Regions from separate parts of the Ciceribacter thiooxidans genome, predicted to be linked through region 2. Evidence: riboswitches for the same ligand, from Rfam matches in the RefSeq annotation. Region 2 holds a riboswitch; each other region holds the start of a gene.
The links. Region 2 has a riboswitch for thiamine pyrophosphate ahead of thiB (thiamine ABC transporter substrate binding subunit). Riboswitches for the same ligand answer to the same signal wherever they lie in the genome.
Positions count from the first base shown of each region.

Region 1: another riboswitch for thiamine pyrophosphate. It lies ahead of thiC (phosphomethylpyrimidine synthase ThiC); the one in region 2 lies ahead of thiB (thiamine ABC transporter substrate binding subunit).
Region 3: another riboswitch for thiamine pyrophosphate. It lies ahead of thiD (bifunctional hydroxymethylpyrimidine kinase/phosphomethylpyrimidine kinase); the one in region 2 lies ahead of thiB (thiamine ABC transporter substrate binding subunit).

Region 1 is NZ_CP059896.1:410,626-415,590, reverse strand. Features, by position in the region: gene glgP (alpha-glucan family phosphorylase) at 1-1,673, opposite strand, end outside; TPP riboswitch at 1,855-1,986, shown strand; gene thiC (phosphomethylpyrimidine synthase ThiC) at 2,080-3,912, shown strand; gene thiO (glycine oxidase ThiO) at 3,914-4,909, shown strand; gene thiS (sulfur carrier protein ThiS) at 4,906-4,965, shown strand, end outside.
Region 2 is NZ_CP059896.1:3,590,842-3,595,806, forward strand. Features, by position in the region: gene H4I97_RS17755 (ABC-F family ATP-binding cassette domain-containing protein) at 1-434, shown strand, start outside; gene H4I97_RS17760 (ABC transporter ATP-binding protein/permease) at 438-2,210, opposite strand; TPP riboswitch at 2,407-2,522, shown strand; gene thiB (thiamine ABC transporter substrate binding subunit) at 2,570-3,589, shown strand; gene thiP (thiamine/thiamine pyrophosphate ABC transporter permease ThiP) at 3,594-4,965, shown strand, end outside.
Region 3 is NZ_CP059896.1:3,191,438-3,196,402, forward strand. Features, by position in the region: gene H4I97_RS15700 (pirin family protein) at 1-596, shown strand, start outside; gene H4I97_RS15705 (GFA family protein) at 707-1,111, shown strand; gene H4I97_RS15710 (flavin reductase family protein) at 1,149-1,679, shown strand; gene thiD (bifunctional hydroxymethylpyrimidine kinase/phosphomethylpyrimidine kinase) at 1,692-2,507, opposite strand; TPP riboswitch at 2,597-2,694, opposite strand; gene H4I97_RS15720 (AraC family transcriptional regulator) at 2,823-3,623, shown strand; gene H4I97_RS15725 (LysE family translocator) at 3,706-4,317, shown strand; gene H4I97_RS15730 (peptide chain release factor 3) at 4,323-4,965, opposite strand, start outside.

The sequences.
Region 1 (4,965 bases), 480 kb from region 2:
ACCTCCGCGCGTCTGGCGAAATCGGTCCATCGTTTGACGAGCGCCTGTCCGGCTGTATCCCGCGGATGCGCCTTTCCGGCAACGACGAGCTGTACCGGCCGGCGCGTATCGGTGAGGAGGCGCCGCAAGCGGTCCTCGTCATAGAGCAGCAGGTCGGGACGCTTGTAGGTCGCGAACCGTCGGGCGAAGCCGAGCGTCAGGGCGTCGGGATCGAAGATTGCGCGCGACTCCTCGATCTCGCTCGAGGGGGTACCATCCTCTGCTAGTTGACGGCAGCAACAGTCTCGCACCCTTTCGACGAGTTGTCCCCGGCCTGTGGCCCGCAGCTGCCAAATCCGCGCCGCAGGTACATCGCGTATCGCTGCCTCGTGCCCGGCGAGATCGCCGCGCCACCTGTCCTTGCCGGTCACCTCCGTCCAGAATGCGTCGGCCGCCGCCGAATCCCATGTCGGCACATGAATGCCGTTGGTCACGTGGCCGACCGGAACCTCACCTGCCGGCCAGCGGGGAAAGAGCGGCTGCAAAAGCGCCTTGCTCACCTCTTCATGGAGGGCGCTGACGGCATTGACGGCGCCGCTCGCCCGGACCGCGAGATAGGCCATGTTGAACGGCTCGGTGGTATCCCTCGGATTGCTTCGCCCGAGCGCCAGAAAGTCGTCGAGAGAGAGCCCGAGTTCCTTTTCGGCGTAGCGGCGGAAGAAGCGAGCGATCATCTCAGAAGGAAATCGGTCAACCCCTTCGGCAACCGCCGTATGTGTCGTGAAGAGGTTGCCGGCGCGTGTGGCAAGCAGCGCCTCCGCGAACGGAACCCCATGGTCCTGCATGAAGAAGCGCGCCCGTTCGAGAGCAGCGAAGGCGGCGTGCCCATCGTTCATGTGACATATCTCGGGATCGAGCCCGATTGCCCTCAGGAGCCGCCACCCGCCGATGCCGAGCAGCATCTCCTGTTTCAGACGCGTCTCGGGGCCTTCTCCGTAGAGCTCGCCGGTGACGCAGCGATAGGCGGGCGGATTGGCCGGATCGTTGAGGTCGAGAAGGAAAAGCCGCGTGCGCCCGACCTGCACTTCCCAGGTTCTGGCCCAGAGCCTGTAGCCGGGCAATTCCAGCTCCAGCCGCAGCCACTCGCCGCTCGGCTCGCGCAGCAGTCGCAGCGGCAGCTGCTCCGGTTCGTTGACGGGATAGAGCGCCTCCTGCCGTCCGTCCGGCGTGATCGACTGGCGGAAATAACCCCGCGCATAGAGAAGCCCAACCCCGACCACCGGCACGCCGAGGTCGCTCGCCGCCTTCAGCTGGTCGCCCGCGACATTCCCGAGCCCGCCGGAATAGATCGGCAGCGCCTCGTCGAGCATGAACTCGGCGCTGAAATAGGCGACCGTCCGCAATTCGTCGCCCGGATGGGCTTCCTGAAACCATCCGGGTGCCAGCCGCAACCGGCGCGATTCGGCAAGCTGTGCGGCCAGGTTTTCAGAGAACTCACGATCGGAGAGAAGCGCCCGAATTCTGTCGCGAGAGACGCTCCGCAGGATCGTCCACGGATTGCGCGACAGCGCCCACATTTCACCGTCGAGCGCCTGCCAGATGGCGTCCGTCGCATGATTCCACGACCACCGGATGTCGAGGGCGAGCTCCTGCAGCGCATCGAAGCCTTGATCGAATTCCGTCTGCGTCAGCACTCTTCCCTCCGCTTCAAGCGAGGTCGGTCGATTTCCGCGTCGTCGCGGCCGATCCGGTACCGGATTGTAGCAGCATTCGCGGATTCGGCTATCCCGTTGAAATCGAAGGCTCCCCATATGACATCCGATCGGCCTCCCTGCTTGCGGATTGACAATGCGCGGTATACTGCCTTAGCATTCGCCCATTCACCAGGGGGGTCCCGCCAAGGGGCTGAGATACTGCTGGGCGATCCCCGACAAGGGCAAGCAGCGCAGTGACCCGTTGAACCTGATCCAGTTCATACTGGCGTAGGGACGGTGCGAGCGCTGAGACGATTGCGGAATCCGTAAGAGGACCGCAAGGGGCGTATTTCTCATCATTCCGGCGTGGAACTGGGTCTCCAAATAGCAACTTGGAGCCTCAACCATGAACATTGCCGCAACCAGACCGACACTGCAGGTGACGACCGGTCCCCTGCCCGCATCTCGCAAGATCCACATCGACGGAGACCGTCACGGCGACGTTCGCGTGCCGATGCGTGAGGTCGCCCTGCATCCGACTTCAGGCGAGCCGCCGGTTGTCCTGTACGACTCCTCCGGTCCCTACACCGACCCCTCCGCGGCGATCGACATCAAGGCCGGCCTGCCGCGGCTGCGCGAACGCTGGATCGCCGCCCGCGGTGATGTCGAGACCTATGTCGGCCGGCACGTGCTGCCGGAAGACAACGGCTTTGCCTCCGGCGAACGGCTGGTGCCGGAATTTCCGGTCCGTAACACGCCCTCGCGTGCGAGCAACGGCAAGGCGGTGACGCAGCTCGCCTACGCGCGCGCCGGCATCGTCACGCCGGAGATGGAGTTCGTCGCCATCCGCGAAAATCTCGGCCGCAAGGCGGCGAAGGAGGCGCTCATCCGCGACGGCGAGAGCTTCGGCGCGCACATCCCCAATCACGTGACGCCGGAATTCGTCCGCCAGGAGATCGCCGCCGGCCGGGCGATCATTCCCGCCAACATCAACCACCCGGAAAGCGAGCCGATGATCATCGGCCGAAACTTCCTGGTGAAGATCAATGCCAACATCGGCAATTCCGCCGTCACCTCTTCAATGGAGGAAGAGGTCGAGAAGATGGTCTGGGCGATCCGCTGGGGCGCCGACACCGTCATGGACCTCTCGACCGGACGCAACATCCACAACATCCGCGAATGGATCGTCCGCAATTCGCCGGTGCCGATCGGCACCGTGCCGCTCTACCAGGCGCTTGAAAAGGTCGGCGGCATCGCCGAAGACCTGACCTGGGAGCTCTACCGCGACACGCTGATCGAGCAGGCGGAACAGGGCGTCGATTATTTCACCATCCATGCCGGCGTCCGGCTCCACTACATCCCGCTCACCGTCAACCGCGTCACCGGCATCGTCTCACGCGGCGGATCGATCATGGCGAAGTGGTGCCTGCATCACCATAAGGAGAGCTTCCTCTACGAGCACTTCGAGGAAATCTGCGACATCTGCCGCGCCTATGACGTCTCCTTCTCGCTCGGCGACGGCCTTCGGCCCGGCTCGATTGCGGATGCCAACGACGCCGCACAGTTTGCCGAACTGGAGACGCTGGGCGAGCTGACGCAGATCGCCTGGGCAAAGGATTGCCAGGTAATGATCGAAGGCCCCGGCCATGTTCCCATGCACAAGATCAAGGAGAACATGGACAAGCAGCTGAAAACCTGCGGCGAGGCGCCGTTCTACACGCTCGGGCCGCTGACCACCGACATCGCGCCTGGCTACGACCACATCACCTCCGGCATCGGTGCGGCGATGATCGGCTGGTTCGGCACTGCCATGCTCTGCTACGTGACGCCGAAGGAGCATCTGGGTCTGCCCGACCGCAACGACGTGAAGGTGGGCGTCATCACCTACAAGATCGCCGCCCACGCCGCCGACCTCGCCAAGGGCCATCCCGCCGCGCAGGTCCGCGACGATGCGCTGTCCCGCGCCCGCTTCGAGTTCCGCTGGGAGGACCAGTTCAACCTCTCCCTCGATCCAGATACCGCGCGCTCGATGCACGACGAGACGCTGCCGAAGGAGGCGCACAAGGTCGCCCATTTCTGCTCCATGTGCGGTCCGAAATTCTGCTCCATGCGCATCTCCCATGATCTGAGGGCAGAGGCGCAGAAGGAGGGGCTGGAAGCCATGGCGGCGAAATACCGTCAGGGCGGCGATCTCTATATGCCGGTCGCGAATACGGCAGAAAGCCAGCCGGGAGAGTGAGATGACGGTTCTGATCAAGGGGGCCGGCGTCGCCGGCCTCACCGCAGCCTTCGAACTTTCCCGCCGCGGCATCTCCGTCGAGGTGATGGATGCCGCCGAGACAGTGGGTACGGGCGCCTCCACCTATGCCGGCGGCATGCTCGCCCCCTACTGCGAACGCGAGGCGGCCGAGGAAGCGGTGCTGACCCTCGGCCTTTCCTCCGCCGACTGGTGGACCGAGGCCGTCCCCGGCGAAGTGTCCCGCAAGGGGACGCTGGTCATCGCCGCCGGCCGCGACAGTGTCGAACTCGACCGCTTCGCCTCCCGCACGCGGGGATACGAATGGGTCGGCAGCAATGCGATCGGCGAACTCGAACCGGATCTCGCCGGGCGCTTTGATCGCGCGCTCTTCTTCCCCGAAGAAGCCCATCTCGACCCGCGCAAGGCGATGACCGGGCTCTACGAGGCGCTGGTCGAAAAGGGCGTGCGCTTCCACCTCGGCAGCACCGAAGCGCCGACGGAAACGGCCTACTCTGCGGTCGTCGAATGCACCGGCGCGGCGGCGATCGGCTCGACGCCGGGATTGCGTGGCGTACGCGGCGAGATGCTCTTCCTCGAAACCGCGGAAATCACTCTCTCGCGGCCGGTCCGCCTGCTCCATCCGCGTCACCCGCTCTACATCGTACCGCGCGAGGATCATCGCTTCATGGTCGGGGCGACGATGATCGAGACGGATGACGACGGCCCGATCACGGCACGTTCGGTGATGGAGTTCCTCAACGCTGCCTATGCCGTGCATCCCGCCTTCGGCGAGGCGCGCCTCGTCGAGACCGGTGTCGGCGTCCGCCCGGCCTTCGCCGACAATCTGCCGCGGGTCCTCGATCAGGAGGACGGTTTTTCGATCGCCGGCATGCACCGCCACGGTTTCCTGCTCGCTCCCGCGATGGCGCAGCAGCTGGCGGACAGGATCTGCGCCGGCGGACATGATCCGCTCTACGCACAGGGAGCACTGCAATGACCTATATCGTGAACGGCGAAACCATCGAAAGCGCCGCCGCGACGCTTGCCGACCTC
Region 2 (4,965 bases):
CCGTCACCTCGACGATTGCGCCGGCCGATCCAGAGCAGCCAGACGGTCGCTGGATCGAGTATGCCGGCGGCTATTCCGATATGCTGGCACAAAGAAAAGGCGTCGAGGACGAACATCGCCGTGCGGCAAGGACAGACAAGGGGAAAGTACAGGAAGGCGCGGAGAAGGCACTCGACGGGCCTGCTTCCAAGACGAAGGCCAAGCTCTCCTACAAGCAGAAGTTCGCGCTGGAGACCCTGCCGAAGGAGATCGCAAAGGCCGAAGGGGAGATTGCCGTTCGCGAAGCGAAAATGGCGGATCCCGGCCTGTTCTCGCGTGATGCGGCAACGTTCAACCGACTTGCTATCGAGGTCGAAAAACTGCGAAGCGACCTCGCGCGAATGGAGGAAGAATGGCTTGAACTGGAGATGCTGCGCGAAGAACTCGAGAGCTGACGATTAGAGAGCGGGAGGTGTCTGTGGGATCGCTTCCAGATGCAGCAATCTCGGAGACGTGGTGTCATAGAAAGCGCCGGATCTGCCGATATAGATGAGTGTAGCCTCCTGTAATTCGCTCATTATCGACGACAGCCGCTCGACGGTTTCGGGCTCCAGGCCTTCGAGGACATCGTTGAAGACGATCCATTTCGGGCGGCGCAGCAGCAGATTGGCGAATGTAAGCAGCATCTGCTCGTCCTTCTCGAGCCGGCGGTCCCATCGGGCGTGCTCATCGAGGGACTTCGTAAGTTCGTGAAGGCCAACGCGTGTCAGCGCCGCAGCGATCTCCTCATCGGAGAACTCTGCGGCCGCCGCTGGGAACAGCAAAGCATCCTGAAGTGGTCCTTCGGGCAGGTAGTCCAGTTGCGGAACGAAGAGAATTTCCTGTTCCGGAAGTTCGATCGATCCGCTTCCCCACGGCCAAAGCCCGGCGAGAGCATCGAAGAGCAGCTTCCGGTTGACGCCGTGGTCGCCGTTGATCATGACCTTTTCGCCAGGATTGATGACGGGATCCGGTTCACGCAGGCGAAAGGCGTGCTCGCAGCTGTTGCCGTTCGGCTTTGCGCAAATCGTTATGCCCCGAAAAGCGAGCTGTCCCGCTGTTCCGTGTTTCAGCAGAATCTCGCTTCCCTCGGGATGGAAATCATCCATTTCAATGAGCGCCGCCCTGAAACTCATTACACGTAGGAGGGTCGCCTTCCAGTCTGCGATGGAGTCGAAATTGTTGACGTACCAGCGCAGCGCCGAGTGGACCTGGTTGAACGCGGCTGCCGACATCATCAATTCGCCGAAGCTCATAGATCCCGCAAAATAGGCCGGAGATGCGATCAATGTCGGGACGACGAGCGCGAGCCAGCCGAAGCCGGCGGTAACCCAAGTAAGATTGGTGAGCGCCATCGCGAGTTGGCGAATCATTGCTATAACGCCGTCAATCCTGAAATGGATGCGCTGGCGCTGGCCCTCTTCGCCGCGCGCAAGTGTAATGGCTTCGAGATTCTCGTTCGTGCGCATCAGCGAGAAGCGCAGATCGGCTTCGCGGGCGTATCGTTCGGCATTGATGCGCGTGAGCCGAAAGCCGACGAGATTGCTGGCCAGTGAGGCAATGCTGGCATAGAAGACCGCCCCCCAAACCATGTATCCGGGAATCGAGAAACTCGTATCGCCGACATGAAAGACAAAGCCGCTCGACAGCTGCCAAAGCACGCCGATGAAGCTGACGAGCAAGATCGTTGCCTGGACGAGGCCGATCGTCAGCGAAGTGGTCATTTCGGAGAGCTTGCGGGCATCTTCATGTAGTCGCTGGTCAGGGTTGACGCCAAGGGGGCTCGAAAGCGAAAGCCGATACGCTCGCCGGTCGGTCAGCCACCGGTCGACAATATCGCGCGACAGGCCTTCTCGCATGTAGAGCGCTGCCATCTGATTGAGCCAGGTCTGCACGACATTGAGCAACAGAAGGAACCCGGCGATGAATGCAAAGTTTTTCAGCTGGACGATGAATTCCGGCAGGTCGCGGCGTTCCAGCGAATTGTAGAAAGGTGCATTCCAGCGGTTGAGAAGGATCTGGCCGTAGGCCGTGAGGAGAATGATCGTCAGCAAGGCCGCCGCAACGAGAAGTATGCGATTGCGCACCGGCGACTCCCAGAAGGACTCTGCCGCAATCGTGATTTGCCTCTTGAAGCCGATCTCGTAGGCCGTCTCGGCTCCGGATCGTCCTAGTGGCTCTGCATTGGTCATGGGTCAGGTTCTTCCGCGCAACAGATGGCCGGATATTACGGGCCAAGCACTTGCCGATCGGTTGATAAGCTGACTGCTGTGGCATGAAAAAGGCGGGAAGGACAAGCTTCGTCATAATACGCCATTGAAAGCCGTGACAATCCGGCCGGGCAGTTGTCCGGAGCTTGCGTGATACGAGGTGCCGCGCTATTTCTTCCCTGCTCTAACGGGGTGCCAAAAGGCTCTTAAATGACCTGGTGGCTGAGAGGTGAACACCAACCCGCGGAACCTGATCCGGCTCGAACCGGCGGAGGGATTAGACGCGTAACAGACGCCCTTTTCCCGGAAACAAACACGAAGGAGGGGCGCCTATGCGAACCATGATATCCGTTCTTTCCGGCTGCACGCATCTCGGCGTGGCGGCAATTGCAGTGCTGTCGTCTGTTCCCGCTTTGGCGGCCGACAAGACTTTGACGATCTACACTTACGAAAGCTTCATTTCCGAATGGGGCCCGGGTCCAAAGGTCAAGGAAGCATTCGAGAAGACCTGCGAATGCCAGGTGGATTTCGTCGGCGTCGCCGATGGGGTTGCTTTGCTGACGCGCCTGAAACTCGAGGGCGATGCGAGCAAGGCCGATCTCGTCCTCGGGCTCGACACCAATCTCGTTGCCGAGGCGAAACAGACCGGCTTTTTCGACGTGCACGGTGTCGACACCTCGGCGGTCAAGGTTCCCGGCGGCTTCTCCGACGACACCTTCATTCCATATGATTACGGTCATTTCGCAGTCGTTTACGATACGCAGGCACTGAAGACGCCCCCGAAGAGCATGAAGGAACTCGTGGAGGGCGATCCTTCGCAGAAGATCGTGATCGAGGATCCCAGAACGTCAACGCCCGGACTCGGATTGCTGCTCTGGGTCAAGTCGATCTACGGCGATGAAGCGCCGGCCGCCTGGCAGAAGCTGAAAGGCCGTATCTTGACCGTGACGCCCGGCTGGTCGGAAGCCTACGGCTTGTTCACGAAGGGTGAGGTGCCGATGGTACTCTCTTACACGACGTCACCGGCTTATCATATGGTCGCCGAAGAAACCGAGCGTTACCAGGCTGCCGCCTTCTCCGAAGGCCATTACATCCAGATCGAAGTCGCCGGCTTGCTCAAGAATGCGCCCGAGAAGGACCTCGCGCGCAAGTTCCTCAAGTTCATGCTGAGCCCCGGGTTCCAGAATACCATTCCGACCAACAACTGGATGATGCCTGCCGCACCGACGTCGGAGCCGCTACCGGAGGCCTTCGGAAAGCTGGTCAGCCCCTCCAAGACGTTCCTGATGTCTCCGGAGGAGGTCGCAGCCAACCGGAAGGCGTGGATCGACGAGTGGCTCGCAGCAATGACGCTCAAGTAACGACATGCTGGGAAGACGGCAGCGTTTGACGGGTTTCCTTGGCGGAGCGTTCAGTCTTGTCGCCATCGGGATATTCGTCGGTGTCGCAATCCTGGCGTTGCTCCACTACGGCGGGGAAGGTGGCTTAACGGTACTCTTCTCCGACCCGCTGCTCCTGTCCGTGCTGCGTTTCACGCTGTTGCAGGCGGCACTTTCGACTGCACTTTCGGTGATTCTTGCGATCCCGGTCGCTAGATCACTCGCCCGTCAGACACGTTTCCTAGGACGCATGTGGGTGATCCGACTGATGGCGGTGCCGATGGGACTTCCTGTTCTGATCGGCGCTCTCGGCCTGATCGGCATCTGGGGGCGGCAGGGATTGATCAACGATGGGCTGCTCCTCCTTGGCAAGGCGGAGCCAGTTAGCATTTATGGTCTCGGCGGCATCTTGCTCGCGCACGTTTTCTTCAATCTGCCGCTTGCCGCGCGCTTGATGCTTGCTGGACTCGAGCGTTTACCCTCCGAATATTGGCTGATGAGTGCGACGCTTGGCATGAAGTCAGGCGCGATTTTCCGTTTCATCGAATGGCCCGCGCTTCGCTCGCTCATTCCCGGCATCGCCGGTCTCGTATTCATGCTTTGTGCCACCAGCTTCACGCTTGTCCTCATTCTCGGGGGAGGTCCTGCCGCGACAACGCTCGAGGTGGCGATCTACCAAGCCCTTCGGTTTGATTTCGATCCGGAGCGGGCTGTGTCGCTAGCCTTCTTGCAGATCGCCGTTACGGCCTTGATATTGGTGGCCATGGCCCTATTTCCTGCGCCGGCGGAGCACGGGAAGACGCTCGGTCGTCCGCCACGACGATTCGACGGTTTGGGCCTCAAAGCGCGTCTTTCGGACGGTACCGCGCTCGTCGCCGCCGTGTTGTTTCTTACTCTCCCTCTCGGGGCAGTCGTCGTTGCCGGCCTCAGGGCTGATCTCCTCAAGCTTCTCACCGAAGAGGCATTTCTGCGAGCTGCGGCGACAAGCCTTGCAATCGCTCTCGGGTCGGCATTATCGGCACTCTTGCTTGCGCTGGCGACCATCCACGCGCAAACGGTGATCAGTCTCTTGCGGCGGCCCTCGCTAACCATGAAAGGCATCTCGCTACTTCTGTCGGGCGTGTCTTCTCTCGTGTTGTTGGTCCCGACGATCGTGCTCGCGACGGGGTGGTTCATGGCACTGAGATCAATGGGAGACATCGCGAGTTTCGCACCGGCGGTCGTCGTCGGTATCAATGCGCTAATGGCCCTGCCGTTCGTCATGCGGGTCTTGGCGCCTGCACTGGCAACCCATCGCGCCGCGACGGGACGTCTGGTTTTCAGTCTGGGTATCGCCGGGTTTTCAAAACTGCGACTGA
Region 3 (4,965 bases), 400 kb from region 2:
TGCCGAAAGGTGATTTCGCTGGCAGGATGCACGGTTTCCAACTCTGGGCGAACCTGCCGTCGTCGCTGAAGATGACGGCACCGCGCTACCAGGACATCAAGAGCGCGGACATTCCCGTGATCGTCGACGATGATGGCACCGCAGTCCGCGTCATCACCGGAGACTTCTGGGGCAAGATGGGTCCGGTCGACGGTATTGCCGCCGAGCCCGTCTATCTCGACATCTCGGTTCCGCCGGGCAAGCGGAAGAGCTTCCCGGTCGATACCTATCGGTCCGCATTCGCCTACATCTTCGCCGGCTCCGGTACCTTCCGCGATGCCTCCAAGCCTTTCGGCGTAAAGGTAGAGAAAGAGTACCAGGGCCAGGAACTCAACATCCGGGATCTTTCCGGCAACCGCACGCTCGTTGTGTTCGATACCGGCGACGAGGTCACGGTACAGGCCGGCGAGGAGGGTATCCGGTTCCTGCTCGTCACCGGCAAGCCGATCCGGGAGCCGGTCGCCTGGCACGGACCGATCGTCATGAACACCCGCGAGGAACTGATGCAGGCGATGCGTGACCTGCAGAACGGCACCTTCATCAAGGCCGATCACTAGGTGCAGCAATGGACGGCGCCGGGCTCCACGTCCGGCGCCGTCGGATACCGCGTTCGACACTGCGGCGATCCGCCCTAGGTTCCATGGAAGAACCCGAAGGAGGCGCGCCGATGCATATAGACGGGCAATGTCATTGCGGCTACGTCCGCTACGAGGCTGACATCGACCCCACCCAGGTCTCGATCTGCCACTGCACCGACTGCCAATCGCTGACAGCCAGTGCCTACCGTGTCACGGTCGCCGCGACCCGCGACCGTTTCACCCTTCGCGGCAACGCGCCGAAAGCCTACACAAAGATCGGCGACAGTGGTGCGGTCAGTGTGCAATACTTCTGCCCGAAATGCGGCTCGCCGATCTATCGCGCCAGCGGCGATGCAAGCGATGCCCGGATCGGCATTCGCATCGGCACGATCCGCCAGCGCCGGAAGCTGATGCCGAGCCGACAGTTCTGGCTGCGTTCTGCGTTGCCGTTTGTCCATGACATCCGTGCCCTGCCCGGAAAGGACGGCGACTGAATGCAAGGGACAAACTCGCTGACAGGAGAAGACCGCAATGAAGGAGTTTCCGCTTGCCAAGGTCTACCAACTCATCGAGCCCGGCCCGGTCGTCCTCCTGACGACCTCGGAAAACGAACACCCGAACGTCATGGCCATGTCCTGGCACATGATGGTGGAATTTACTCCGCCGATGATCGCGTGCATTGTTAGCGGGGCGGACCACAGCTTTCACGCGCTCCAGCAAACCGGCGAATGCGTCATCGCCATCCCGACGGTCGAGCTTGCCGAGAAGGTGGTCGCAGTCGGGAATTGCTCCGGCCGGGATACCGACAAGTTCGCGACGATCGGCCTGACGCCGCTGCCCGCCGAGGAAGTGCGTGCGCCTCTCATCGGCGATTGCTTCGCGAATCTCGAATGCCGCGTGGTCGATCAGGGTTTCGTGCCACGCTACAATCTCTTCGTGCTGGAGGTGGTGAAGGCCTGGTATGATCCCGCCCAAGCGGCACCGCGAACCATTCATCATCGCGGCTACGGCACATTCGCCATCGACGGCGAGGAGATCACGCTCGACTCGCAGATGCCCTGACAGTCTGGCCTGTTACGCTGCGCCTTCGCTTTTCCAGAGCGCATGAAAGTGGTGCACAGGCCCATGCCCGGAACCCACGCTCAAGGCATCCGCGGCATCGATCGCTCCCGCGACATAGGTCTTGGCCACCACGACGGCTTTCTCCGGCGATGCTCCCTTGGCAAGCCCGGCAGCGATCGCGCTCGACAGCGTGCAGCCGGTGCCATGCGTGTTGCGGGTCGCAACGCGCGGTGCCTCGAACCAGGTGAGGCCCGCCGCAGAGGCGAGCACATCCGGGCTGTCGTTTCCGGGAAGATGCCCGCCCTTGACCAACGCCATGTTCGCGCCAAGCCCCACGAGTCGCAGCGCCTGACCGGCCATCTCGTCGCGATCGCGGGCCTCGGGCTCACCGAGAAGAGCTGCCGCCTCCGGCAGGTTCGGCGTGACGACTGTGGCGAGCGACAGGAGCCGTGTTTTCAGGACCATCACCGCGTCATCCGTCAGTAGTGGCGCGCCACCCTTGGCGATCATCACTGGATCGAGAACGACAGGCACATCGGCATGACGCGCGAGCACGTCGGCGACGGCTCCTGCAATCGCCGCATTGGCGATCATGCCGATTTTCACGGCGCCCGCCCTTATGTCGGCGAAGACGGCCCGGATCTGCTCGGCAACGAAATCCGGCGGCACGACGTGTATGCCGGTCACGCCTCGCGTGTTCTGTGCCGTGAGGGCGGTTGCCACCGCCATACCGTACACGCCCAGTGCCGAAAACGTCTTGAGATCGGCCTGGATGCCGGCACCGCCTGAGGGATCGGAACCGGCAATGGAAAGGGCGTTGGCGATCACCGGTGCCCGCGGTGTATTGTCTGCGTTCTGAAGATCACTCATCATCAGCCTTTCCCTACGGAAAGGTCGCGGGACTGGGTACCAGCGGCCCTCAACCCGAAACGACTCCCTCCGCCAGCATGATCTGGTTCAGGTTCAAAGGGTTCTTCTCAGCCCGACCTTCCGGTGGACGCCCCCGTCTCACCATCCTGTCGCACAGATCGCCGCGGCTGTCACGCAGGCTGTCGCAGGACGGTTGCCGGTGGAAGACGAAGCTGGCACTCTGCATGATGCTGACAGAGTCCACCTAGGCAGCACATCGGAGCCGTCGTGCGCATGAGTAAGGGCCGATTCCACATTACGAACACTGCGCTCTTCGGCGTGACCGCAGTGACTGCCGACACGCGACACAGCTTTCCGCGCCACACCCACGACGCCTTCGGGGTCGGGATCATTCGCCGGGGTGCACAGAAGTCCCTGAGTGGGCGTGGTGTGGTGGAGGCGGGTCCGGGCGACATCATCACCGTCAATCCCGGAGAAGTGCACGACGGTACGCCGATCGGTGATCACGGTCGTTTCTGGCAGATGCTCTACCTCCTGCCCGAGACGATAGCGGCCGCGGCGCTGGAGATCACCGAGGGCGGCAGGGGGACGTTCGAGTTCGAACATCCGGTCATCCAAGACGTCCGTCTCGCGGGGCGCTTTCGACAGTTCTTCGCCGCCGTGACGGCAGACGACGGGGCGCTCCTTGAGAGCGAGGCAGGACTTCTGGCGCTCATCGCCTCCGTGTTGCAGCCGAGCGCGACGGCGGCCGCGACGAGAAGTGCCGGTATCCGGCGCGCTGCGAAACGGCTCGATGACGACCCTGCACGTCCGACCACCCTCACCGATCTTGCGCAGGAAGCCGGCCTCAGCAAGTTTCAGCTGCTGCGGGCATTCGTACGGCAGACCGGTTTCACGCCGCACGCCTACCAGATCCAGAGGCGGATCGACTTGGCTCGGCGCATGATCGACGCGGGCTCTCCACTTGCGGAGGCGGCAGCGACAAGCGGCTTCGCCGATCAGAGTCACATGACTCGCGCCTTCGTCCAGCGATACGGGGTCACGCCCGGCGCCTATGCCGCGGCCGTCCACTGAGAGCCAGCTGCAATTCCGTTCAAGACCCGCCGCCGCTTTCCGGTGTCTGCTTCGCTCTCCAGCCCAAAAGAGGAGAGCCGCTATGACCCCAGAATACCTCCTGACGTCGCTGATTATCATCCTTCTGCCCGGCACCGGTGTCATCTACACGATCGCCTATGCTCTCGGCGCCGGCTGGCGGGCAAGCGTGATCGCCGCCTTCGGCTGCACGCTCGGCATCATCCCCCATGTTGCGGCGAGCGTAACCGGCCTTGCGGCACTCCTTCACGCGAGCGCCCTCGCGTTCCAGGCCGTCAAGTATCTCGGCGTCGCCTATCTGCTCTTCATGGCATGGGGCATATGGCGGGACGAGGGTGTGCTTCAGGTCACCTCGACCCGTGCAGCCTCCGGCGCAGGCAAGATCATTACCGACGGCCTGCTCCTCAACATCCTCAATCCGAAGCTGTCACTTTTCTTTCTCGCCTTCCTGCCACAGTTCGTCCCCGCGAACGCACCGAACGCATCCCTGCACATGCTGGTGCTGGCCAGCGTCTTCATGGGACTGACCTTCGTGGTCTTCATGGGCTACGGAGTCTTCGCCGCGGCCACGCGGCGCCACGTCATCAGTCGGCCTCGGCTGCAGCTGTGGCTGCGCCGATCGTTTTCCGGTGCTTTCGCGGTCCTCGGGTTACGTCTGGCGCTCGCCGACCGATAGGAAACTCACGCCGCCTTGGCGACGTGATATTCCTTGATGGCGACCATCTTGATGGCAGGATATCGCTCAGCCTCGTAGCGAAGCGAAAAAGCGTCCTGCGCCATGAACACCGGATCGCCGTCGAGGTCGCGGCACATATTGCCCCGCTGCTGGGTCATGAACTTTTCGAGTTCGCCCGGCTGATCGGCCGAAATCCAGCGGCAAACGGAGAAACGCGGCATGTCGAAGGAAACCGGCAGGCCGTATTCCGCCGAAAGTCGCTCCTTGAGGACGTCGAGCTGCAGCGCGCCGACGACGCCGACGATCGCCGGCGAGCCGTCTTCCGGCTGGAAGAGCTGCACAACACCCTCTTCCGCCATCTGCTGGAGAGCCTCCTTCAGCTTCTTCGCCTTCATCGCGTCCTCGAGCCGTACGCGGCGGAGGATTTCCGGCGAGAAGTTCGGCACGCCCTGGAAGACCAGAGATTCCCCTTCGGTCAGCGTGTCGCCGATCCGTAGCGTGCCGTGGTTCGGAATGCCGACGACATCGCCTGCATAGGCGGTGTCGGCGAGCTGCCGCTGGGAGGCGAAGAAGAACTGGGGCGCGGTGAGACCCATCTGCTTGCCGGTGCGCGACAGCCGCGCCTTCATCCCGCGCTCAAGCTTGCCC